Regions from separate parts of the Streptomyces luteosporeus genome, predicted to be linked through region 2. Evidence: riboswitches for the same ligand, from Rfam matches in the RefSeq annotation. Region 2 holds a riboswitch; each other region holds the start of a gene.
The links. A riboswitch is a leader RNA that binds a small molecule or an ion and turns the genes downstream of it on or off. The one in region 2 is predicted to bind cobalamin.

Region 1 (5,798 bases), on a different contig from region 2:
CAGGTGATCCTATGGAAAGCGGAGCCCCACGCTCAAAACGCGTGGGGCACCGCGGGTGCCGGGGAACCGTCGGCTACGGGGGGATCACCTCATTCGGCGCCGTCGGCGCCGCCCTCCAGGTTGCCCTCCGTCTCCAGGAAGACCTGGCGCAGGGCTTCGAGCGTCTCGGCGTCGGGCTTGGCCCACATGCCGCGGCTCTCGGCCTCCAGGAGGCGTTCGGCGATGCCGTGCAGGGCCCAGGGGTTGGCGTCCTCCAGGAAGGAGCGGTTCTCGGGGTCGAGGACGTAGGTCTGGGCCAGCTTGTCGTACATCCAGTCGGGGACGACGCCGGTGGTGGCGTCGTAGCCGAAGAGGTAGTCGACGGTGGCGGCGAGTTCGAAGGCGCCCTTGTAGCCGTGACGGCGCATGGCCGCGATCCAGCGGGGGTTGACCACGCGGGCGCGGAAGACGCGGGAGGTCTCCTCGACGAGGGTGCGGGTGCGGACGGTCTCCGGGCGGGTGGAGTCGCCGATGTAGGCGGCGGGCGCGGTGCCGCGCAGGGCCTTGACGGTGGCGACCATGCCGCCGTGGTACTGGAAGTAGTCGTCGGAGTCCGCGATGTCGTGCTCGCGCGTGTCGGTGTTCTTGGCGGCGACGGCGATGCGCTTGTAGGCGCTCTCCATCTCCTCGCGGGCCGGGCGGCCCTCCAGGCCACGGCCGTAGGCGTAGCCGCCCCAGACGGTGTAGACCTCGGCGAGGTCGGCGTCGGTGCGCCAGTCGCGGCTGTCGATGAGCTGGAGCAGGCCGGCGCCGTACGTACCGGGGCGGGAGCCGAAGATGCGGGTGGTGGCGCGGCGTTCGTCGCCGTGGGCGGCGAGGTCGGCCTGGGCGTGGGCGCGGACGTGGTTGTCCTCGGCGGGCTCGTCGAGGGCGGCGACGAGGCGTACGGCGTCGTCGAGCAGGCCGATGACGTGGGGGAAGGCGTCGCGGAAGAAGCCGCTGATGCGCAGGGTGACGTCGATGCGGGGGCGGCCCAGTTCCGCGAGGGGGACGGGTTCGAGTCCCGTCACTCGGCGCGACGCCTCGTCCCACACCGGGCGTACGCCCAGCAGGGCCAGGGCCTCGGCGACGTCGTCGCCGGCGGTGCGCATCGCGCTCGTGCCCCACAGGGACAGGCCGACCGACTGCGGCCAGGTGCCGTTGTCGGTGCGGTAGCGCTCCAGCAGGGAGTCGGCCAGGGCCTGGCCGGTCTCCCAGGCCAGGCGGGAGGGGACGGCCTTGGGGTCGACGGAGTAGAAGTTGCGGCCGGTGGGCAGCACGTTGACCAGTCCGCGCAGGGGCGAGCCGGAGGGGCCGGCCGGGACGAAGCCGCCGGCCAGGGCGTGGACGGCGTGCTCGAGCTCGTCGGTGGTGCCCGCCAGGCGGGGGGCCACCTCGCGGGCCGCGAAGCGGAGGACGGCGGCGACCTGTTCGCCGTGCCCGGTGGGCACGGCGGCCGGGTCCCAGTTCGCGGCCTCCATGGCCTCCACCAGGGCGCGGGCCGCGGCCTCCGCGTCGTCCGCGCTGGTGCGCGTCGCGGCGGACTCGTCCAGGCCGAGCGCCTCGCGCAGGCCCGGCAGGGCCGCGGTGCCGCCCCAGATCTGGCGGGCGCGCAGGATGGACAGGACGAGGTTGACGCGGGCCTCGCCGGTGGGCGCGGCGCCGAGGACGTGCAGGCCGTCGCGGATCTGGGCGTCCTTGACCTCGCACAGCCAGCCGTCGACGTGCAGCAGGAAGTCGTCGAAGCCGTCGTCGTCCGGGCGCTCGTCCATGCCGAGGTCGTGGTCGAGGCGGGCGGCCTGGATCAGCGTCCAGATCTGGGCGCGGATCGCCGGGAGCTTGGCCGGGTCCATGGCGGAGATCTGGGCGTATTCGTCCAGGAGTTGTTCCAGTCGCGCGATGTCGCCGTAGGACTCGGCGCGGGCCATGGGCGGGACGAGGTGGTCGACGAGGGTGGCGTGGGCGCGGCGCTTGGCCTGCGTGCCCTCGCCGGGGTCGTTGACGAGGAAGGGGTAGATCAGCGGCAGGTCGCCGAGGGCGGCGTCGGGGCCGCAGGCGGCGGACAGGCCGGCGTTCTTGCCGGGCAGCCATTCGAGGTTGCCGTGCTTGCCCAGGTGGATCACGGCGTCGGCGCCGAAGCCGCCGTCCTCCTGGGAGGCGGCGATCCACCGGTAGGCGGCCAGGTAGTGGTGGGAGGGCGGCAGGTCGGGGTCGTGGTAGATGGCGATGGGGTTCTCGCCGAAGCCGCGCGGCGGCTGGATGAGGATCAGCAGGTTGCCGCGGCGCAGGGCGGCCAGCACGATGTCGCCCTCGGGGTTGCGGCTGCGGTCGACGAACATCTCGCCCGGGGCCGGGCCCCAGTGCTCCTCGACGGCCTCGCGCAGTTCGGCGGGCAGGGCGGCGAACCAGCGCCGGTAGTCGGCGGCCGGGATGCGCACGGGGTTGCGGGCGAGCTGCTCCTCGGTCAGCCACTCCTGGTCGTGGCCGCCGGCCTCGATCAGGGCGCGGATGAGCTCGTCGCCGTCGCCCGACTCCAGCCCCGGAACCGCCTCGTCGCCGAAGTCGTAGCCCTCCTCGCGCAGCCGGCGCAGCAGGGCGACGGCGCTGGCGGGGGTGTCCAGGCCCACGGCGTTGCCGATGCGGGAGTGCTTGGTGGGGTAGGCGGACAGGACGAGCGCCAGCCGCTTCGCGGCCGGCGGGATGTGCCGCAGCCGGGCGTGGCGCACGGCGATCCCGGCGACGCGGGCGGCGCGTTCGAGGTCGGGCACGTAGGCCGGCAGGCCGTCCTCGTCGACCTCCTTGAAGGAGAACGGGACGGTGATGATGCGCCCGTCGAACTCCGGTACGGCCACCTGGGTCGCGGCGTCCAGCGGGGAGAGGCCCTCGTCGTTCTCCTCCCACGCGCTGCGCGGGCCGGTCAGGCACAGCGCCTGCAGGACGGGGACGTCGAGGGCGGCCAGCGCCCCCGCGTCCCACGACTCGTCGTCGCCGCCGGCCGAGGCGTCCGCGGGCCGCGTGCCGCCGGCGGCGAGCACGGTGGTGACGATGGCGTCCGCGTCGCGCAGCGCGTCCACGAGCTCCGGCTCGGGGGCGCGCAGGGAGGCCACGTACAGCGGCTTGGCGCGGCCGCCCGCGTCCTCGATCGCGCCGCACAGGGCCTCGACGAAGGCGGTGTTGCCGCTCATGTGGTGGGCGCGGTAATAGAGCACCGCCACCAGCGGGCCGGCCGCCCCCGGCTTGGGCGCGCGCTCCAGCTCGCCCCACGCGGGCGCGGCGGCCGGCGGCTCGAAGCCGTGACCGGTCAGCAGCACCGTGTCGGACAGGAAGCGGGCCAGCTGCTCCAGGTTGGCGGGACCGCCGTGGGCGAGGTAGGCGTGGGCCTCGGCCGCGATGCCGACGGGGACGGTGGAGGTCTCCATCAGCTGGGCGTCGGGGGCCTGTTCGCCGGTGAGCACGACGACCGGCCGCGGCCCGGCCAGCAGCACGTCGAGCCCCTCCTGCCAGGCGCGGATGCCGCCGAGGAGCCGGACGACGACGAGGTCGGCGCCCTCCAGGAGGCCGGGCAGCTCGTCGAGCGGCAGCCGGGCGGGATTGGCGAGCCGGTAGGGGACCGGGCCGCCGGCGGCACGGGCACTGAGCAGGTCGGTGTCGGACGTCGACAGGAGCAGGATCACGGCAGGCCTTCCTCGGGGTCCGCGCCCCGGGCGGTGGGAGGACGGCAGGAGTTCCTGACTTCCCACGAAGTGCTCGACTTCGTGGTCACAGTGGCGGGACCGTGCCGGAATCGCACCGGCTTCCTCCCCTGTCGCCGTCGCTGGCGCAGCCATAGTAGCCATGCGGGGTGCGCCTGCGGCGGGCCTGGCCCCACCCCCACCCTTTCACCGTTTCCGAAGGGGCTGCCGCCCCTTCGAAACCCCGCTTGGCCTCAAACGCCGGCCGGGCTGAAATCAGCCCGCCCGGAGGCACCTCCCAGCGGTAGCTGGGGAAGTTCGAGGCCACCGCGCGGCAGCACGGTCGAGCGGGGGTGCGAGGGGGCCGCAGGCCCCACTCGGAAACGGTGAACGGGCGGGGTTGGGGCCAGGCCCGCCGCAGGCGGTGCCGGTCGGTATGCTCGCCGCATGCCCGCCCGACCCGACCGTGACCGCGACGACGCCTGTCCCGGTGCGCTGCGCCTGCACGTCGCGGACGACGGCGCGCTGGCGCGCGTCCGGCTGCCGGGCGGGCTGCTGACGGCGCACCAGGCCGCCGCGCTGGCGGACGCCGCCGAGGCGCTGGGGGACGGCCACCTCGACCTCACCTCCCGCGGCAACGTCCAGGTGCGCGGCCTCGCGGAGACCTGCGGCGCCGACCTGGCCGCCCGGCTGCGCGCCGCGGGCCTGCTGCCCTCCGACCGTCACGACCGCATCCGCAACATCGCCGCCTCCCCTCTCGGCGACGGCCGCGTACAGCAGTGGGTCCGGGAACTGGACCACCTCCTGTGCTCGGGCGAACCGGACCTCTCCGGCCTCTCCGGCCGTTTCCTCTTCGGTCTGGACGACGGGCGCGGCGACATCGTCGCCCTCTCCCCCGATGTGACGTTGATCGCAAGCGCCGACGGCGCCCTGCTCTGCCACGGCCCCGCCGGACCCGGTCTCCACATCGCCGACCGGGACGCCCCGCGGGCCGCGGCCCTCGCGGCCGCCGGGTTCCTCGCCGCGCAGCGCGCGAGCGGTACGCGCGCCTGGCGGCTGCGCGAGCTGCCGGCCGAACACCGGCCCGCACCCGGCGACTTGGCCCGGCGTCTGGACGCCGCCGGCATCCCGTCCCGGCCCGTCACCGTCGCCGTCGCCCCCGCTCCCCCGCCCGGGCCGGGCGTGCTCCCCGGCCCCGGCGGCCGGCCGGCCCTGTCGGTGGCCGCCCCGCTGGGCCGGCTGACCACCGCCCAGTGGCGGTCGCTGGCCGGCATCGCCGACCGGTACGGCGACGGCGGGCTGCGTGTGACACCCTGGCGCGGCGTCATCGTCCCGGGCCTCGCGCCGGGGGCGGATCCGCAGCCGCCGGCCGCCCTGGCGCAGGAGGCCGGGCTGGTCACGTCCGCGGCGTCCGCCTGGCACGGTGCGGGGGCCTGCGCGGGCCGCCCGGGCTGTGCGAAGGCGCTCGCCGACGTGCGCGCCGACGCGGCCGCCGCGCTCGCGTCCGTACGCCCTGGTGGCCCGGGGGTGTTGCCGGTGTACTGGTCCGGGTGCGAACGGCGCTGCGGGCACCCCGGTGGCCGCTGGGTCGACGTGCTGGCGACGGGCGAGGGGTCCTACCGGGTCACCGTGCGCGACGGCCTGCGGGAGGCACCGTCGGTGACGGTGACGGCGGCAGAACTGGCCGGCGCGGTGGCGGCGGCCCGTACCACGACATGAACGAGGGCAACGAGGGCACAGTGTTCGACTACGACAAGGACGGCGCGTCCATCTACCGCCAGTCCTTCGCCACCATCCGTGCCGAGGCGGACCTCGGCGGACTGCCGACGGACGTCGCCCGGGTCGCGGTCCGCATGATCCACGCCTGCGGGATGACCGATCTCGTCCGCGACCTCTCCTACTCCCCGCAGGTGGTGGCGAAGGCGCGCGAGGCGCTGTGCGCCGGTGCACCGATCCTGTGCGACGCCAACATGGTCGCCTCCGGCGTCACCCGCAAGCGGCTCCCGGCGGACAACGAGGTGCTGTGCACCCTGACCGACCCGGCCGTGCCCGGTCTCGCCGCCCGCATGGGCACCACGCGCAGTGCGGCCGCGCTGGAGCTGTGGCGCG
Region 2 (5,798 bases):
GGGCCCTGGCCGCGCCGAAGCCCGTCGCGACGACGAAGCTCACCACCAGGAGGGCGATGGGCAGCATGGTCAGGGGGCGGTCCTTGACGACGGAGAGGACACCGAAGGCGAGGCCCGCGACGCCCAGGACGGCAAAGATCACCGGGGCCACCAGCGAGCCGATGCGCCGTACCGGACGGGCGCGCAGCTGCTGCAGCACCACCAGGCCCACGATCGCCACGGCCAGGGCGAAGCCGCCGTTCGTACTGTGCATGTGTCCACTCCCCCGTCGCGGCGCCGCCCCCGTGCATGAGCGCCGTACCGCACTATTGTGCGTCGGGCGCCGGCGGGGCCGTCACGCGGGGCCCGCGACGGGGCGTCAGGAGGCCTGTGCCTCCACCTCCTTGCGCACCTCGGCGGCCGCCGCCACCAGGTTCTCCAGGGAGGCGCGGACCTCGGGCCAGCCGCGCGTCTTCAGGCCGCAGTCCGGGTTGACCCACAGGCGGTCGGCGGGGATCGCCGTCAGGGCCTTGCGCAGCAGCTCCGCAGCCTCCCCCGCGCCGGGGACGCGCGGCGAGTGGATGTCGTACACGCCGGGCCCGACCTCGCGCGGGTATCCCGCCGTGGCCAGCTCGGCGGCGACCTGCATGTGCGAACGGGCGGCCTCCAGGCTGATGACGTCGGCGTCGAGGTCGTCGATGGCCGCCAGGATGTCGCCGAACTCGGCATAGCACATGTGGGTGTGGATCTGGGTGTCCGGCCGGACGCCGCTCGTCGCCAGGCGGAAGGCCTCGGTGGCCCAGGCGAGGTACGCGGCGTGGTCGGCGGCGCGCAGCGGCAGGGTCTCGCGCAGGGCGGGCTCGTCCACCTGGATCACCGACGTGCCGGCCGCCTCCAGGTCCTCGACCTCGTCGCGCAGGGCGAGGGCGACCTGCCGGGCGGTGTCGGCCAGCGGCTGGTCGTCGCGGACGAAGGACCAGGCAAGCATGGTGACGGGCCCGGTGAGCATGCCCTTGACCGGGCGCCGGGTGAGCGACTGGGCGTAGCGGGTCCAGCGGACGGTCATGGGCTCGGAGCGGGAGATGTCGCCGGCGAGGATCGGCGGGCGGACGTAGCGGGTGCCGTAGGACTGCACCCAGCCGTGCCGGGTGGCCAGGTAGCCGGTGAGCTGCTCGGCGAAGTACTGCACCATGTCGTTGCGCTCGGGCTCGCCGTGCACGAGGACGTCGATGCCGGTCTTCTCCTGGAAGGAGATCACTTCACGGATCTCCGCCTCGATGCGCTCCTCGTAGGCCGCGGCGGTGATGCGTCCGGCGCGCAGGTCCGCGCGGACGGTGCGCAGCTCGCTCGTCTGGGGGAAGGAGCCGATGGTGGTGGTCGGCAGGGGCGGCAGGCCCAGGTGGGCGCGCTGGGCGGCGGCCCGTTCGGCGTAGGGCTGTGAGCGGTGGGTGTCGGCGGCGGTGACGGCGGCGGCGCGGGCGCGCACCGCCGGGTCGCGGGTGATCGCCGAGTTCGTGCGGGAGGCGAGGTCGGCGCGGTTGGCGGCGAGTTCCGCGGCGATGGAGTCGGTGCCGTGGGCGAGGCCCTTGGCGAGGGTCGCGACCTCGCGGGCCTTCTGGCGGGCGAAGGAGAACCAGCGGACGATCTGCGGGTCGATGTCCCGCTCGGCGGTGGCGTCGAGGGGGACGTGCAGCAGGGAGCAGGAGGTGGCGACGTCGACCCGGTCGGCGAGGCCGAGCAGGGTGCCGAGGGTTGCCAGGGACTTCTCGAGGTCGTCGATCCACACGTTGCGGCCGTCGACGACGCCGGCGACCAGGCGCTTGCCGGGCAGGCCGCCGACGGCCGCGAGGTCGTCGAGCTGGGCGGCGGCGGAGCGGGTGAAGTCGAGGGCGAGGCCCTCCACGGGGGCCTTGGCCAGAACGGGCAGGGCCTCGCCGAGGCGGTCGAAGTAGGAGGCGACCAGCAGCTGCGGGCGGTCGGTGAGGGCGCCCAGCTCGCGGTAGGCGCGGGCGGCGGCGTTCAGCTCGGCCGGGGTGCGGTCCTGCACGAGGGCGGGCTCGTCCAGCTGGACCCACGTGGCGCCGGCGGCCCGCAGGTCGGCGAGGACCTCGGCGTACACCGGCAGCAGCCGGTCGAGCAGGGTGAGCGGCCGGAAGCCGGCGGCGACGTCGGGCGCGGGCTTGGCCAGCAGCAGGTAGGTGACCGGTCCGACGAGGACGGGGCGGGCGGCGAGACCGAGGGCGAGGGCCTCCTTCAGCTGCGTGACCTGCTCGGTGGAGTCGGCGGTGAAGACGGTGTCGGGACCGAGCTCCGGGACGAGGTAGTGGTAGTTGGTGTCGAACCACTTGGTCATCTCCAGCGGCGCCACCTCCTGGGTGCCGCGGGCCATGGCGAAGTACCCGTCCAGGGCGTCGGCCCCGACGGCGGCCCGGTGCCGGGCGGGGATCGCGCCGACCATGACGCTGGTGTCCAGGACGTGGTCGTAGTACGAGAAGTCGCCGGTCGGCACCTCGTGGACGCCGGCGTCGGCGAGCTGCAGCCAGTTGGTGCGGCGCAGCGCGGTGGCCGTCCGGCGCAGGGCGTCGGCGGTGACCTGGCCCTTCCAGTAGCCCTCGATCGCCTTCTTCAGTTCACGGCCCTGCCCCTGGCGGGGGTAGCCGTGCACGGTGGCGCGTACTGCCGCGGCTGCGGACTTGCTGGTCACGGAACTCTCCTTCGCGAGTTTCTTCCGGAGGACCCGGTGCGTGACGAGGGCGCGAAGGGGTGACGACAGGCCCGCCGGGACACCACCGTCGTAGCGTGTGTCCGTCCGCTGCGGAACGCCTGTGTACGCCGACCCGCCCTCGAGGTCACCGGGATGGCCGCGCGCGAACGCTCGCACGCGGGCAGCGGCAGGTCTTCGGACTCGCGGGCACGCCTGCCGGGAAGAACACCTCCCGGCGGACACCTACTGGCCGTCGCTTCCCGGGCCCGTGCGGACCCAGTGCGTATGACGGCGGTCGTTCCCGCTCACCGCTGCGGGGCAGTCCCGGATTCCCACCGGGTTCCCTCTTACGACGCCTCCCGCCTGGCGGACGGGGCGAACCAGCTGCACCGCCAGCCTAGAGGGAGAACCCCCGCCACGCACAGGGTTGTTCGCATGCCGGTCACACACGACGGCGGATCGGCCTGATGTTCGTTGTCCTGAGCATGTCCAGCTGCGGGGTAGGCTCCCCGGGCACGAGGACAATGCTGCTGGGGAGACGACATGAAGCGCCGGGCACTGTGGACGGCTGCCGTGGGGATGCTGGCCCTGGCCGGCTGCGCCGACTCGGGCCCGTCCCTGAAGTTCGGCGAGAAGGCGACCGTCGCCGGTGACAGGAGCGGTTCCGTCGGAGTGACCGTCGTCCGCGTGGAGAAGGGCAGCCACGCCGACCTCTCCCTGCTCCAGGACGCGTCGAAATACGCGGGCAAGACCCCCTACTACGTCCGCTTCACCCTCACGAAGACGGCCGAGGGGAACGACAACGACGAGACCTCGCACTTCGAGGTGTGGAGCGACGGCAAGCGACTGACGGAGCTGATCGTCCTGCCGTCCATGGAAGCCACGGGCGACCCGACCGAGCCCCTGACCACCGGCCACTTCGACAAATGCGTCGGGGCCGACCACACGACGTTCAAGGAAGCCCCCACGGGACGAAGCGTCGAGGGCTGCACCGTCTTCCTCGCCCCCGACGACGCGAAGGCACCGTCCACGGTCACGTGGACGCGGCGCAGCGAGACCCTCGCCACCTGGAAGTAACCCGCCGCTGCCGAGCCGTCGGGGGCGGGTGTCCGGTCGCGTCGTCGTGATCAGAAGGGAACGTCCGTCCCGGCTTCCCGCAATCGGCACAGTGCTTTGCCCATGCACTCGGCGACCGAGGCTCCGTCGGCACGCAGTCCCTCCGGCAACGGCCCTCCCCCGCCGGCGACGAACGTCCATGCCGGCAGTCCTTCCCGCATGCGCTCGGCATCGATGCGGAGCATGGCATCTATACCCTGCTCGCCCAGCCATTCGAGGATCAGCAGCGTCACGTCCTCGACGCCGCCGTCGGGACCGGGCTTGGGCCATCGCCCCTTCGCCTTGTTCATGGCGGTGACCCTACTCAGCGCGCATCCACAAGGCGCGCGGCTTCACCGCCGAGCGCCTGACCGACCACTTCGACGGCGCGGACCGTGACGCGGCAGCGCGGCGGCTGGGGCGAGCCGGGCAAGACGTTCGCCATCGGGCCGGGGCGGAGACTGATTCTCGCGGGGTGCTGGGGGAACGGGGTTCGTGACGGATCTTGCGAGCCATCGCCGCATTTCAGAGGCGCACCCGCGGTGTTCTGCCACCGGTGAACACAGGCTCGACCGGGCTCGGTGATCATTACCGTCCAGTCTCATGACGACGATTTCAACGCGCACGGTGGAGTACCCGGCCGACGGCCTCACGATGATCGGGCACCTCGCGCTCCCGGCCGGTGCCGACCGTCGGCCCGCGGTCCTGGTCGGGCCCGAGGGGATGGGGCTCAGCGATGTCGAGCGCCGCCGAGCCGATGCCCTGGCCGAGCTGGGGTACGTGGCGCTGGCCTTCGACCTTCACGGCGGGCGCTACTTGAGCGACCCCGAGGAGATGCTGGCCCGCTGCATGCCGCTGCTCGCCGACCCCGAACGCAGGCGGGGCATCGGCCACGCGGCGCTCGACGTGTTGCGCGCCGAACCGCGGACGGACCCCGACCGGATCGCCGCCGTCGGCTACGGCACCGGGGGCGCGATCGCCCTGGAACTCGGGCGCGACGGCGTCGACCTGCGCGCGATCGGGACAATCAACGCACTGACCACGGGCCGGCCGGGCGGGGCGGCGCGCATTGGCTGCCCGGTGTGGGCCGGGGTCGGGTCGGAAGACCCGATCATGCCGCCCGCGCAACGGGACGCGTTCACCGCCGAGATGCAGGCCGCGGGCGTCGACTGGCGCCTCACCGTCTACGGCGGCGCCTTGCACGCCTTCCACCACCCGCCGGTCGACCACCCCGCGGTCCCCGGCGTCGGCTACCACCCACGGCATGCGCAGCGAGCCTGGCGCGATGTCGTCGACCTGCTCGCCGAGTGCCTGCCTGTGACGGAGTGAGCCCGAACACCCAGGAGCTGGACTTAGTAGGACGTCCAACTATATGTTCGCGGCGGCCGCGCAGCTGTGCGCCGGCCAAGCGCTTCGCCACCGACACCGGCTGCACGGTCGCCGATCGCGCCCTGCAACTGCACGGCGGCCACGGCCACCTGAGCGAGTACGGCATCGAGAAGATCGTCCGCGATCTTCGGGTGCACCGCATCCTGGAAGGAACGAACGAGATCATGCGTCTGATCGTGGCCCGGGACCTGACGGGCGGCCGGCGATGACGACCCCCGGCGAGTCCGACGTCCTGCTGCGCACCGAGGGCCGCGCGGCCTACCTGACCCTCAACCGGCCCCGGGCCCTCAACGCCCTCACCCACGCCATGGTCACCCGCATCGACCAGGCCCTCGCCGAATGGGAGAAGGACCCCGCCGTCGAGACGGTGGTCGTCACGGGGACGGGCGAGCGCGGGCTGTGCGCGGGCGGCGACATCCGTGCCATCCACGAGGACGCCCGCACCGGCGGCGGCCGCGCCTCGGCGGAGTTCTGGCGGGACGAGTACCGGCTCAACGCCCTGATCGCCCACTATCCCAAGCCGTACGTGGCCGTCATGGACGGCATCGTCATGGGCGGCGGCGTCGGTGTCTCCGCCCACGGCAGCGTACGGATCGTCACCGAACGCTCCCGCGTCGCCATGCCCGAGACC
Region 3 (5,798 bases), on a different contig from region 2:
GGTGCGCAGTTCGAACAGCTCGCCGGGGCGTGCGCCGGTGATGAGCGCGGGCACCACGCGCGAATCGGAGCACGTGATGAAGAGGACCTCCGGGGACTGCCCTGCTTCCAGGGCCCGGAAGGCCTCGGCGTACCGGGGGTCGGCCACGTGGGTGGTCGCGAAGGACCGGGCCTTGTCGATCAGTGACTTCATGATGGGCCTGCCTCCTGCGCCACTGCGGCTCTTCGCCGGGGCGCGGTGTGGTCGGGTCGGATCAAGAGCTTGCTGCGACCAGCACTTTACCAGTGCATTACCCCAGGAGGGGAGATAAAAATTCTTGTCAAATCCTGGACAAGAGTTGACAGTTGACGATCAGCTGGTCCAGTCCATTGCGGCGAGGCAACGGAAGACGACATTCCGTCGACGGCCGGCGTCCCGATATGCGGAAGAGGGGTGACGCCGGGCAGGAGCTCCCCTAGATTTCCAGCGCATTACACATGTGATCGCACCCAGGGACGGAGCCACTGATGTCGGAACCCCCCGAGCAACAAGCCGGACGACCGGTTGCCCATACGGCCGCGGACGGCCCGCGCACGCGCGCGACCGCCTCCCCGGCACCCCTGATCGTCGCCGGGATCTGCCTGGCCATCCCCTTCGTGGCCATGCTGTGGGTCGACTCCTACGCCCGCGTCTCCCCGGCCTTCATCGGTATTCCCTTTTTCTACTGGTACCAGATGTTGTGGGTGCTCATCGCGACGCTGCTGACCACGATCGCCTATGTCCTCGTTCGCCGTCGCGAACGCCTGCTCAAGGGAGGTGAATCGAAGTGAAGGAAGGGGTCAACGGTGTGGCACTGACCGTCTTCGTCTTCTTCTTCCTGGCCGTGACGGTCATGGGCTTCTGGGCCGCGCGCTGGCGAAAGGCGGAGAGCGCCGACAGCCTCGACGAGTGGGGGCTGGGCGGCCGCTCCTTCGGTACCTGGATCACCTGGTTCCTGCTGGGCGGCGACCTCTACACGGCCTATACCTTCGTCGCCGTCCCGGCCGCCGTCTATGCGGGCGGAGCGGCCGGATTCTTCGCCGTGCCGTACACCATCCTTTGTTATCCGCTCGTCTTCACCTTCCTGCCGCGCCTGTGGTCGGTCTCGCACCGGCACGGCTACGTCACCTCTTCGGACTTCGTCCGGGGCCGGTTCGGTTCCCGCGGCCTGTCCGTCGCCCTGGCCGTCACCGGCATCCTGGCCACCATGCCGTACATCGCGCTGCAACTGGTGGGAATCCAGGCGGTACTGGACGTCCTGGGCGTGGGCGGCGGCGAGAGTGCCAACTGGTTCGTCAAGGACCTGCCGCTGCTGATCGCCTTCGGCGTCCTGGCCGCCTACACCTACTCCTCCGGGCTGCGCGCGCCGGCGCTGATCGCGTTCGTCAAGGACGCCCTCATCTACATCGTCATCGCGGTCGCCATCATCTACATCCCGATGCGGCTCGGCGGCTTCGACGAGATCTTCGCCAAGGCGGCCAAGGCGTTCGCAACCGAGAATCCGGCCACCGGCAAACCGCGCGGTGCGCTCGTGACCGGATCCGATGCGCAGTGGGCGTACGCGACCCTCGCCCTCGGCTCCGCCATGGCCCTCTTCCTCTACCCGCACTCGGTGACCGCGGTGCTCTCCAGCAAGAACCGCAACGTCATCCGCCGCAACACCACCATCCTGCCGCTGTATTCCCTCATGCTCGGCCTGCTGGCCATGCTCGGCTTCATGGCGATCGCCGCCGGGGTGAAGGTGAAGAACGGGCAGCTGGCGATCCCCCAGCTGTTCGAGGACATGTTCCCCGACTGGTTCACGGGCGTGGCGTTCGCCGCCATCGGCATCGGGGCGCTGGTGCCGGCGGCGATCATGTCGATCGCCGCGGCGAACCTGTTCACCCGCAACATCTACAAGGACTTCCTGAAGCCGGACGCCACGCCCGAGCACGAGGCGAAGGTGTCCAAGATCGCATCCCTGCTGGTCAAGGTCGGCGCCCTCGCCTTCGTGCTGACGATGGACAAAACGGTCGCCATCAACTTCCAGCTGCTCGGCGGCATCTGGATCCTGCAGACCGTGCCCGCGCTGGTGGGCGGGCTCTTCACGCGCTGGTTCCACCGCTGGGGCCTGCTGGCGGGGTGGGCCGCGGGCATGGCGTACGGGACGTGGCGGGCGTACGCGACACCCAGCGCCACGCAGGACCATTTCGGCAATACCAACCTCATTCCGCTCATCGGGGAGAAGGGGTACATCGGCCTGACGGCGTTCGTGGTCAACGTGCTGGTGGCGGTGGTCGCCACACTCGTCCTGCGGGCGGTGGGGGCGCCGGACGGGGTCGACCTCACGCGGCCGTCGGACTACACGGCCGATGCGGGCGACCCCGGCGTGCAGGAGAAGCTGCCGCCGGCCACCGTGGAGGCGCCCGCGGCGGGCTGAACCCCACCCGACCCCCGCCCGACGGGAAACTCCTCCGGAAGACTCCGTCAAGAGACCACCAAGAGCCGGACGGGCTGCGGCGCAGCCCGTCCGGCTCTTGCCTGCAAGGACGCCTCCCCTACCACATTCCGCAACCACCTCATGACGCGCCGACACAACATGTGGGGGCGCGTGCGAGGCCCGGCACTAGATGTATGCTCGTGCTCGCTGTCGCCGCAGGGGAATCCGGTGCAAATCCGGAACTGTCCCGCAACGGTGAACGAGTGCGCACAAACACCGCACCACCAGTCCGAGGACCTGCCGGCAGCGCGCCCACCACCGAGCCCGCCCCGGGCTCGGCCATGGGCGTTGAACACGTCCGGGCCTCGCGGGTTGGGCCGGCGGACGCTGCGCGGCACGCTCCCGAGTTCCGAGTCGGACGTGCCCGTACGCGACCGTCGCGCGCACCCGCCCGGCCACCACAGCCGAGCGAGGAGAGCCACTCGTGACCATCGCGCCCGCAGATCCGGTTGCAGGTCCCGTCTCAGCGAACGCGGAAGCGGCCGACGGCCCCGGGACCGCGCTGCTGCGTGCCCTGACGGACCTCACCGCCGATCTGCCCGCCACCGACCCGGGCAAGGTCGCCGCCGCCGCGCTGCGCGGCCGCAGCGCCGCGGCGGACGAGGCGGAGCTGCGCTCCCTCGCCACCGAGGCGGCCGCCGGCCTGATCGCCGAGGAGCCGGAGTACTCCAAGCTCGCCGCCCGCCTGCTCACCCGCGCCATCGCCGAGGAGGCGGCCGGCCAGGGCGCCACCTCCTTCTCCGCCTCGGTCGCCGTGGGCCACCGCGAGGGCCTCATCGCCGACGACACGGCCGCCTTCGTCGCCACCCACGCCGCGCGCCTGGACGCGCTCGTGGAGGCGGCCCTGGCCGACGGCGCCGACGACCGCTTCGGCTACTTCGGCCTGCGCACCCTGCACAGCCGTTACCTGCTGCGCCACCCGATCCACCGCGACGTGATCGAGACGCCGCAGCACTTCCTGCTGCGCGTGGCCTGCGGCCTGGCCGAGGACCACAGCGAGCGGGCCCTGGAGGACGTGGCGGCGCTGTACCGGCTCACCAGCACGCTGTCGTACCTCCCCTCCTCCCCCACGCTCTTCAACTCCGGCACCCGCCACCCGCAGATGTCGTCCTGCTACCTGCTGGACTCCCCGCTGGACGAGCTGGACTCGATCTACGACCGCTACCACCAGGTCGCCCGGCTCTCCAAGCACGCGGGCGGCATCGGCCTGTCGTACTCGCGCATCCGCTCCCGCGGCTCGCTCATCCGCGGCACCAACGGCCACTCCAACGGCATCGTGCCGTTCCTGCGCACCCTGGACGCCTCCGTCGCCGCGGTGAACCAGGGCGGCCGCCGCAAGGGCGCCGCCTGCGTGTACCTGGAGACCTGGCACGCGGACATCGAGGAGTTCCTGGAGCTGCGGGACAACACCGGTGAGGAGGCCCGCCGCACCCACAACCTGAACATCGCGCACTGGATCCCGGACGAGTTCATGCGCCGCGTCGAGGCCGACGCCGACTGGTCGCTGTTCTCCCCCGCCGACACGCCCGACCTGGTCGACCTGTACGGCGACGAGTTCGACGCCGCCTACCGCCGCTACGAGGCCGAGGGCAAGGCCGTCCGCACCATCCCCGCGCGCGTGCTGTACGCCCGGATGATGCGCACCCTGGCGCAGACCGGCAACGGCTGGATGACGTTCAAGGACGCCGCCAACCGCACGGCCAACCAGACGGCCGAGAAGGGCGCGGTCGTCCACTCCTCGAACCTGTGCACCGAGATCCTCGAGGTCACGAACGACGGCGAGACGGCCGTGTGCAACCTCGGTTCGGTCAACCTGGCGCAGCACCTGGGCGCCGACGGCGACATGGACTGGGAGAAGCTCGACGCGACCGTCCGCACGGCCGTCACCTTCCTCGACCGCGTCGTGGACATCAACTTCTACCCGACCGAGCAGGCCGGCCGCTCCAACAGCCGCTGGCGCCCGGTGGGCCTGGGTCTGATGGGTCTGCAGGACGTCTTCTTCCGCCTGCGCCTGCCCTTCGACTCGGCCGAGGCGAAGGAGCTGTCCACCAAGATCTCCGAGCGGATCATGCTCGCCGCGTACGAGGCGTCCGCCGACCTCGCCGAGCGGCACGGCCCGCACCCGGCCTGGGAGGCCACCCGCACCGCCCGCGGCGTGCTGCACCCGGACCACTACCCCAACGCCGTCGCCGCGTGGGAGGACCGCTGGGAGGCGCTGCGCGCCCGCATCGCCGCGGTCGGCATGCGCAACTCCCTGCTGCTGGCCATCGCGCCGACGGCCACCATCGCCTCCATCGCGGGCGTGTACGAGTGCATCGAGCCGCAGGTGTCGAACCTGTTCAAGCGCGAGACGCTCTCGGGTGAGTTCCTGCAGGTCAACACCTACCTGGTGAACGACCTCAAGGAGCTGGGCGTGTGGGACCGCGCCACCCGCGAGGCCATGACCGAGGCCAACGGCTCCATCCAGGACATGAAGTGGATCCCGCAGGACGTCCGCGACCTGTACCGCACGGCCTGGGAGATCCCGCAGCGCGCCCTGATCGACATGGCCGCGGCCCGTACGCCGTACCTGGACCAGAGCCAGTCGCTGAACCTGTTCATGGCCTCGCCGACCATCGGCAAGCTCAGCTCGATGTACGCGTACGCCTGGAAGCAGGGCATCAAGACGACGTACTACCTGCGCTCCCGCCCGGCCACCCGCATCGCCCGCGCCGCCTCCGGCGCGAGTGCCGGTGCCGCCACGACCATCCCCGTGCAGCAGGCCGCGCCCGACGCGGACGCCATCGCCTGCTCCCTTGAGAACCCCGAGTCCTGCGAGGCCTGCCAGTAATGACCACGGCATCCGACGACCGCCCCAAGAACCTGCTCGACCCGGGCTTCGAGCTGACCCTGCGCCCCATGCGGTACCCGGACTTCTACGACCGCTACCGCGACGCGATCAAGAACACCTGGACCGTCGAGGAGGTCGACCTCCACTCGGACGTCGCCGACCTCGCCAAGCTCTCCCCGGGTGAGCAGCACATGATCGGCCGCCTGGTCGCCTTCTTCGCGACCGGCGACTCGATCGTGGCGAACAACCTCGTGCTGACGCTGTACAAGCACATCAACTCGCCCGAGGCGCGCCTGTACCTGTCGCGGCAGCTGTTCGAGGAGGCCGTGCACGTCCAGTTCTACCTGACGCTGCTCGACACCTACCTGCCCGACCCGGACGACCGCGCCGCCGCCTTCGCGGCCGTGGAGAACATCCCCTCCATCCGCGAGAAGGCGCAGTTCTGCTTCAAGTGGATCAACGAGGTCGAGA
Region 4 (5,798 bases), on a different contig from region 2:
CGGCCAGCACGTGCCCGGCCAGTTCCTCGGTGCCGTACAGGGCGTACGGGGCCACGCGCACCGGGCCGCCGAGGGCCGCGGTCATGTAGTGGACGGCGGGCAGCTCGCCGACCAGCAGGGAGACGGCCGTGGCGTGCACGGCGTGGGTGTGCACGATCGCGGCGGCACCGGTGGCGCGGTAGACGGCCAGGTGCATGGGCAGTTCGCTGGTGGGGGCCAGGGTGCCGAGCACCTGCCGGCCGTCGAGGTCGACGCCGACGGCGTCGGCGGGGCCCAGCCGGTCGTACGGGACGCCGCTGGGCGTGACGAGCACCACGTCCCCGACCCTCGCGGAGACGTTTCCCGACGTGCCCACCACCAGCTGATCGGCGGTGCTGCGACGGGCCGTGGAGACCACATCCGCCCAGGTACGGGCGATGTCGTCGGGGGCCGGGACCCCTTGCCCGGGGATCCCCGGGGACGGTTCGGACAGCTTCATCGATCTCCACCTCCGGACGCCTTCGCCACTGATCGCGACCCCGTTCACCTTCCGTTCACCCTGAGTCCCTACGGTCGCCGCGTACTGACCATCGAACTGATTGCCTGGGTGAATGGAACACATCACGCTTCTCATCGGGATCGTGATCGTCACGGCCTTGGTGTTCGACTTTACGAACGGCTTCCACGACACGGCCAACGCCATGGCCACCACCATCTCCACCGGAGCGCTCAAGCCCAAGACCGCGGTCGCCATGTCGGCCGTCCTCAATCTCGTCGGTGCGTTCCTGTCCGTCGAGGTCGCCAAGACGATCTCCGGGGGCATCATCGATGAGAGTGCCGGCATCCGGCCCGAAGTGATCTTCGCCGGCCTCGTCGGCGCCATCGTCTGGAACATGCTCACCTGGCTGGCCGGCCTGCCCTCCAGCTCCTCGCACGCCCTCTTCGGCGGCCTGATCGGCGCCACCGTCGCCTCCGTCGGCTTCCACGCGGTCAACGCCGACAAGGTCGTCATGAAGGTCCTCATCCCGGCGGTCGCCGCGCCGATCGTGGCCGGCATCGCCGCCACCGTCGCCACCCGCCTGACCTACCGCCTGGCCAAGGGCCGCGACGAGCGCGACACCGCGAAGGGCTACCGCGCCGGCCAGATCGCCTCGGCCGCCCTGGTCTCCCTCGCCCACGGCACCAACGACGCCCAGAAGACCATGGGCGTCATCACCCTCACCCTGGTCGCCGGCGGCGTCGTCGCCCCGCACTCCGACCCGCCCATGTGGGTCATCGTCTCCGCGGGCCTGGCCATCGCGCTCGGTACGTACCTCGGCGGCTGGCGCATCATCCAGACGCTCGGCAAGGGCCTCACCGACATCAAGCCCGCCCAGGGCTTCGCCGCCCAGACCGGCGCCGCCACGGTGATCCTCGCCTCCTCCCACATCGGCTTCGCCCTCTCCACCACCCAGGTCTGCTCCGGCTCGATCATGGGCGCCGGCCTCGGCCGCAAGGGCGGCGTCGTGCGCTGGTCGACCGCCGGCCGCATGGTCGCCGCCTGGGGTCTGACCCTGCCGGCCGCCGGCCTCGTCGCCGCCGGCGCGGCGCTCCTGGCCGACCAGGGCCAGTGGGGCGTGACCGCCGTCGCCGTCCTCGGCCTCGCCGTGTGCGGCGGCATCTGGGCGGCCTCGCGCCGCAAGCCGGTCACCCACGACAACGTCAACGACCTCAACGAGCCGCAGGGCATCGCCGCCCCCGCCGCCGAGCCCGTCGGCGTGGTCACCGCGGCCCTCCAGGCCGTCGCCCCGCCGCCGGCCGGCCCCGCGGCCGCCCCCGCCCCCGCCCCCGCGACGACCGGCTGAGCGCCGGGCACGGAGGAAGAAACACCATGCACATCGACTGGGCAGCTTTCGCAGAGGTCTTCGGGGTCAGCCTCGTGGTGACCGTCGGGCTCGTGGGCCTGTTCACGCTCGGCATCGTCGGCACGTCCCGCAAGGCGGACGCCGCGGATGCGGCGGGCGGTACGGCGGCCGCGGGCGCGCTGGCGCGCACCGGCGCGTACGCGTGCTTCGCGCTGTGCGCGGCGGCCGTCGGATACGGCATCTCGCTGATCGTGGCCTGAGGCCACGCGCCCGGAGGGGCGGGACGGGGGTTTTCGGCCCCGGTCCCGCCCTTTCGCCGTTTCCCGGGGCTCCGCCCCGGACCCCGGTCCTCAAACGCCGGACGGGCTGATTTCAGCCCGTCCGGCGTTTGAGGACACCGGGCGCAGCCCGGTCCGGGGGTCCGGGGGCTCGCCCCCGGGAAACGGTGAAAGGGCGGGTCAGGGGCTCGGCCGCCCGCAGGGCCCCGCCCCCGGCCGCGAGTTGACGGGCCTTCCAGGCCCATGGTGGACTGCCCGGGCCAAACGGCGACAGCAGAGGAAGCCGGTGCGAATCCGGCGCGGTCCCGCCACTGTCACCGGGGAGTGTCCCCCCACCCGCAGGGCCACGGCGCGAGCCGGAAGGCCGGGGGCGACGCGGATCCGGGAGCCAGGAGACTCTGGTCGCCGGTCACGTCGAGCCAGGGCGAGGACCCTGAGTGAGGACACGCATCGGCCATGCCCTGTCGCGGTTTCGCCTGCGGCGCCGCCCTCGGATTCCTGGGCGACCTGGTTGTCGGTGACCCCCGCAGGGGGCACCCTGTTGCCGCGTTCGGGCGTGCGGCCCACGCCCTGGAGCAGCGCTTGTGGCGCGACGACCGCGGACGCGGTGCGCTGTACGCCGCCGTGTGCACCGGTACCACCGTGGCGGGCGCCGCGCTGCTGGCTCGTGCGGTGCGCGGCCGGCGGGGCGCGGACGTCGCCCTGACGGCGGCCGTCACGTGGGCGGTGATCGGTGGGACGTCGCTGGCCCGGGAGGCCCGGGCGATCGGCGGGGCGCTGGCCGCCGGCGATCTGGAGGTGGCCCGGGAGCGGTTGCCGCATCTGTGCGGCCGTGATCCGTCGTCGCTGGACGCCCAGCAGATCGCCCGTGCCGTGGTGGAGTCGGTGGCCGAGAACACCTCGGACGCCGTCGTCGGCGCCCTGGTGTGGGGCGCGCTCGCGGGCGTACCCGGTCTGCTGGGCTTCCGGGCGGTGAACACGCTGGACGCGATGGTCGGTCACAAGTCGCCGCGGCACCGCCGCTTCGGCTGGGCGTCGGCCCGGCTCGACGACGTCGTCGGCTGGCCGGGGGCGCGGCTGACCGCGGCCCTGGCGGTGCTCGCCGCGCCGGATCCGCGCGGTGCCGCGCGGGTGGCGCGGCGGGACGCGCACCGTCACCCGAGCCCCAACGCCGGCCCGGTCGAGGCGGCGTTCGCGGGGGCGCTGGGGGTGCGTCTGGGCGGGACGCTGGCGTACGGGGGCCGCGTCGAGCACCGGCCCGTCCTGGGCGCGGAGCTGCGCGCCGTGCGCACCGGGGACATCGAGCGCGCGGTGCGCCTTTCGCGCCGGGTGTCGCTGCTGGCGCTGGGCTGTGCGATCGGGGGCCGGGCTGTGGGCAGCCTTCTGAAGGCCGGGACGACGAGGACTGGGAAAGCGAGGAACCGGTGACATCGCAACCGCGGGGCGGGGGCCTGCTGGTGGCCGGGACCACCTCGGACGCGGGCAAGAGCGTGGTGACGGCGGGCATCTGCCGCTGGTTGTCCCGCAAGGGCGTCAAGGTCGCGCCGTTCAAGGCGCAGAACATGTCGCTCAATTCGTTCGTGACGCGCGAGGGCGCGGAGATAGGGCGTGCGCAGGCCATGCAGGCGGCCGCGGCGCGCGTCGAGCCGAGTGCGCTGATGAATCCGGTGCTGCTCAAGCCCGGCAGCGACCGCAGCAGCCAGGTCGTGCTGATGGGCAGAGCAGTGGGCGAGCTGAGCGCCCGCGGTTACCACCAGGGGCGTCAGGAGCAGTTGTTCGCCACGGTCACGGAGTGCCTGGCCGAGCTGCGGCGTACGCACGACGCGGTGATCTGCGAGGGCGCCGGCAGCCCGGCGGAGATCAACCTGCGCCGCTCCGACATCGTCAACATGGGCCTGGCCCAGGCCGCGCGGCTGCCCGTGGTCGTGGTCGGCGACATCGACCGGGGCGGGGTGTTCGCGTCCTTCTTCGGTACGACGGCGCTGCTCTCCCGCGAGGACCAGGAGCTGATAGCGGGGTACGTGGTCAACAAGTTCCGTGGCGACGTGTCGCTGCTGGAGCCGGGGCTGGCGATGCTGCGGGACCTGACGGGCCGGGCGACGTTCGGCGTACTGCCGTTCGCCCACGGCCTGGGCATCGACGAGGAGGACGGCCTGCGGGTGTCGCTGCGCGGCGCCGTCCGCGAGTCGGTGGTCGCCGCCCCGCACGGCGCGGACGTGCTGCGGGTGGCCGTGTGCGCGGTGCCGCTGATGTCGAACTTCACGGACGTGGACGCGCTGGCGGCCGAACCGGGCGTCGTCGTGCGGTTCGTGGACCGCCCCGAGGAGCTCGCCGACGCGGACCTGGTCGTCGTCCCCGGCACGCGCGGCACCGTGCGGGCGCTGGCGTGGCTGCGGACACGCGGGCTCGCCGACGCCCTCGTACGGCGGGCGGCCGAGGGCCGCCCCGTCCTGGGCATCTGCGGCGGCTTCCAGCTGCTGGGCGAGCGCATCGACGACGAGGTCGAGTCGCGGGCGGGCACGGTCGAGGGGCTGGGCCTGCTGCCGGTGCACGTGCGGTTCGCGGCGGAGAAGACCCTGGCCCGGCCCGTCGGCGAGGCCCTGGGCGAGCCCGTGGAGGGGTACGAAATCCACCACGGCGTGGCGGACGTACGCGGCGGGGACGAACCGTTCCTGGACGGCTGCCGGGTGGGCGCCGTGTGGGGCACGCACTGGCACGGCTCGCTGGAGAGCGACGGCTTCCGCCGGGCGTTCCTGCGCGAGGTCGCCCGCGCGGCGGGACGGGCGTTCGTCCCGGCGCCCGGCACGTCCTTCGCCGCGCTGCGGGAGGAACAGCTCGACCGGCTCGGCGATCTGATCGAGGAACACGCGGACACGGACGCGCTGCTGCGCCTCATCGAGGACGGGGTGCCGGCCGGCGCCCCCTTCATCCCGCCGGGGGCGCCGCCACTGACCCGTTCCCTCCAGGGAGGCAACCGCTGATGTCCTCGTCCACCTACCCCTTCACCGCCGTCGTCGGCATGGCCGACATGCGGCTGGGTCTGCTGCTCAACGCGATCTCGCCGTCGATCGGCGGCGTCCTGGTGCGGGGCGAGAAGGGCACCGCGAAGACCACCACCGTCAGGGCGCTCGCCGCGCTGCTGCCCGAGGTGGAGACCGTCGCGGACTGCCGGTTCTCCTGCGACCCGGCGGCACCGGACCCGCACTGCCCGGACGGGCCGCACGCGGGCGCCGACCGTGCCGTGCGCCCCGCGCGGATGGTGGAGTTGCCCGTCGGCGCGTCCGAGGACCGGCTCGTCGGCTCGCTCGACATCGAGCGGGCCCTGGGCGAGGGCGTCAAGGCGTTCGAGCCCGGCCTGCTGGCCGCGGCCCACCGGGGCGTGCTCTACGTCGACGAGGTCAATCTCCTGGGGGATCATCTCGTCGACTCGCTCCTCGACGCGGCGGCCACCGGTGTCTCCTCCGTCGAGCGCGAGGGCGTCTCCGTCCGGCACGCCTCCCGCTTCCTGCTCGTGGGCACCATGAACCCCGAGGAGGGCGAGCTGCGCCCGCAGCTCCTCGACCGCTTCGGGCTGACCGTCGAGGTCGCGGCCTCGCGCGAGACCGAGGAGCGGGTCGAGGTCGTGCGCCGGCGCCTGGCCTTCGACGAGGACCCCGCGGGCTTCGCCGGGCGGTGGGCCGCCGAGGAGGAGGCGCTG

Region 1: another riboswitch for cobalamin. It lies ahead of cobN (cobaltochelatase subunit CobN); the one in region 2 lies ahead of metE (5-methyltetrahydropteroyltriglutamate--homocysteine S-methyltransferase).
Region 3: another riboswitch for cobalamin. It lies ahead of ABD361_RS24880 (ribonucleoside-diphosphate reductase subunit alpha); the one in region 2 lies ahead of metE (5-methyltetrahydropteroyltriglutamate--homocysteine S-methyltransferase).
Region 4: another riboswitch for cobalamin. It lies ahead of ABD361_RS21065 (cobalamin biosynthesis protein); the one in region 2 lies ahead of metE (5-methyltetrahydropteroyltriglutamate--homocysteine S-methyltransferase).

The regions. Positions count from the first base shown of each region.
Region 1 is NZ_BAAASL010000012.1:90,619-96,416, reverse strand. It holds gene cobN (cobaltochelatase subunit CobN) at 90-3,692, opposite strand; cobalamin riboswitch at 3,719-3,861, opposite strand; gene ABD361_RS17540 (cobalamin biosynthesis protein CobG) at 4,137-5,408, shown strand; gene ABD361_RS17535 (precorrin-8X methylmutase) at 5,405-5,798, shown strand, end outside.
Region 2 is NZ_BAAASL010000009.1:157,375-163,172, reverse strand. It holds gene ABD361_RS14165 (hypothetical protein) at 1-253, opposite strand, end outside; gene metE (5-methyltetrahydropteroyltriglutamate--homocysteine S-methyltransferase) at 359-2,683, opposite strand; cobalamin riboswitch at 2,871-3,055, opposite strand; gene ABD361_RS14155 (hypothetical protein) at 3,227-3,760, shown strand; gene ABD361_RS14150 (hypothetical protein) at 3,811-4,089, opposite strand; partial or broken gene ABD361_RS30670 (short-chain fatty acyl-CoA regulator family protein) at 4,162-4,233, shown strand; gene ABD361_RS14145 (dienelactone hydrolase family protein) at 4,382-5,107, shown strand; partial or broken gene ABD361_RS14140 (acyl-CoA dehydrogenase family protein) at 5,164-5,376, shown strand; gene ABD361_RS14135 (enoyl-CoA hydratase/isomerase family protein) at 5,373-5,798, shown strand, end outside.
Region 3 is NZ_BAAASL010000022.1:22,339-28,136, forward strand. It holds gene ABD361_RS24865 (carbonic anhydrase) at 1-192, opposite strand, end outside; gene ABD361_RS24870 (DUF3311 domain-containing protein) at 507-809, shown strand; gene mctP (monocarboxylate uptake permease MctP) at 806-2,437, shown strand; cobalamin riboswitch at 2,632-2,756, shown strand; gene ABD361_RS24880 (ribonucleoside-diphosphate reductase subunit alpha) at 2,922-5,327, shown strand; gene ABD361_RS24885 (ribonucleotide-diphosphate reductase subunit beta) at 5,327-5,798, shown strand, end outside.
Region 4 is NZ_BAAASL010000016.1:53,513-59,310, forward strand. It holds gene ABD361_RS21050 (class II aldolase/adducin family protein) at 1-478, opposite strand, end outside; gene ABD361_RS21055 (inorganic phosphate transporter) at 591-1,823, shown strand; gene ABD361_RS21060 (hypothetical protein) at 1,850-2,083, shown strand; cobalamin riboswitch at 2,379-2,499, shown strand; gene ABD361_RS21065 (cobalamin biosynthesis protein) at 2,558-3,529, shown strand; gene ABD361_RS21070 (cobyric acid synthase) at 3,526-5,082, shown strand; gene ABD361_RS21075 (putative cobaltochelatase) at 5,082-5,798, shown strand, end outside.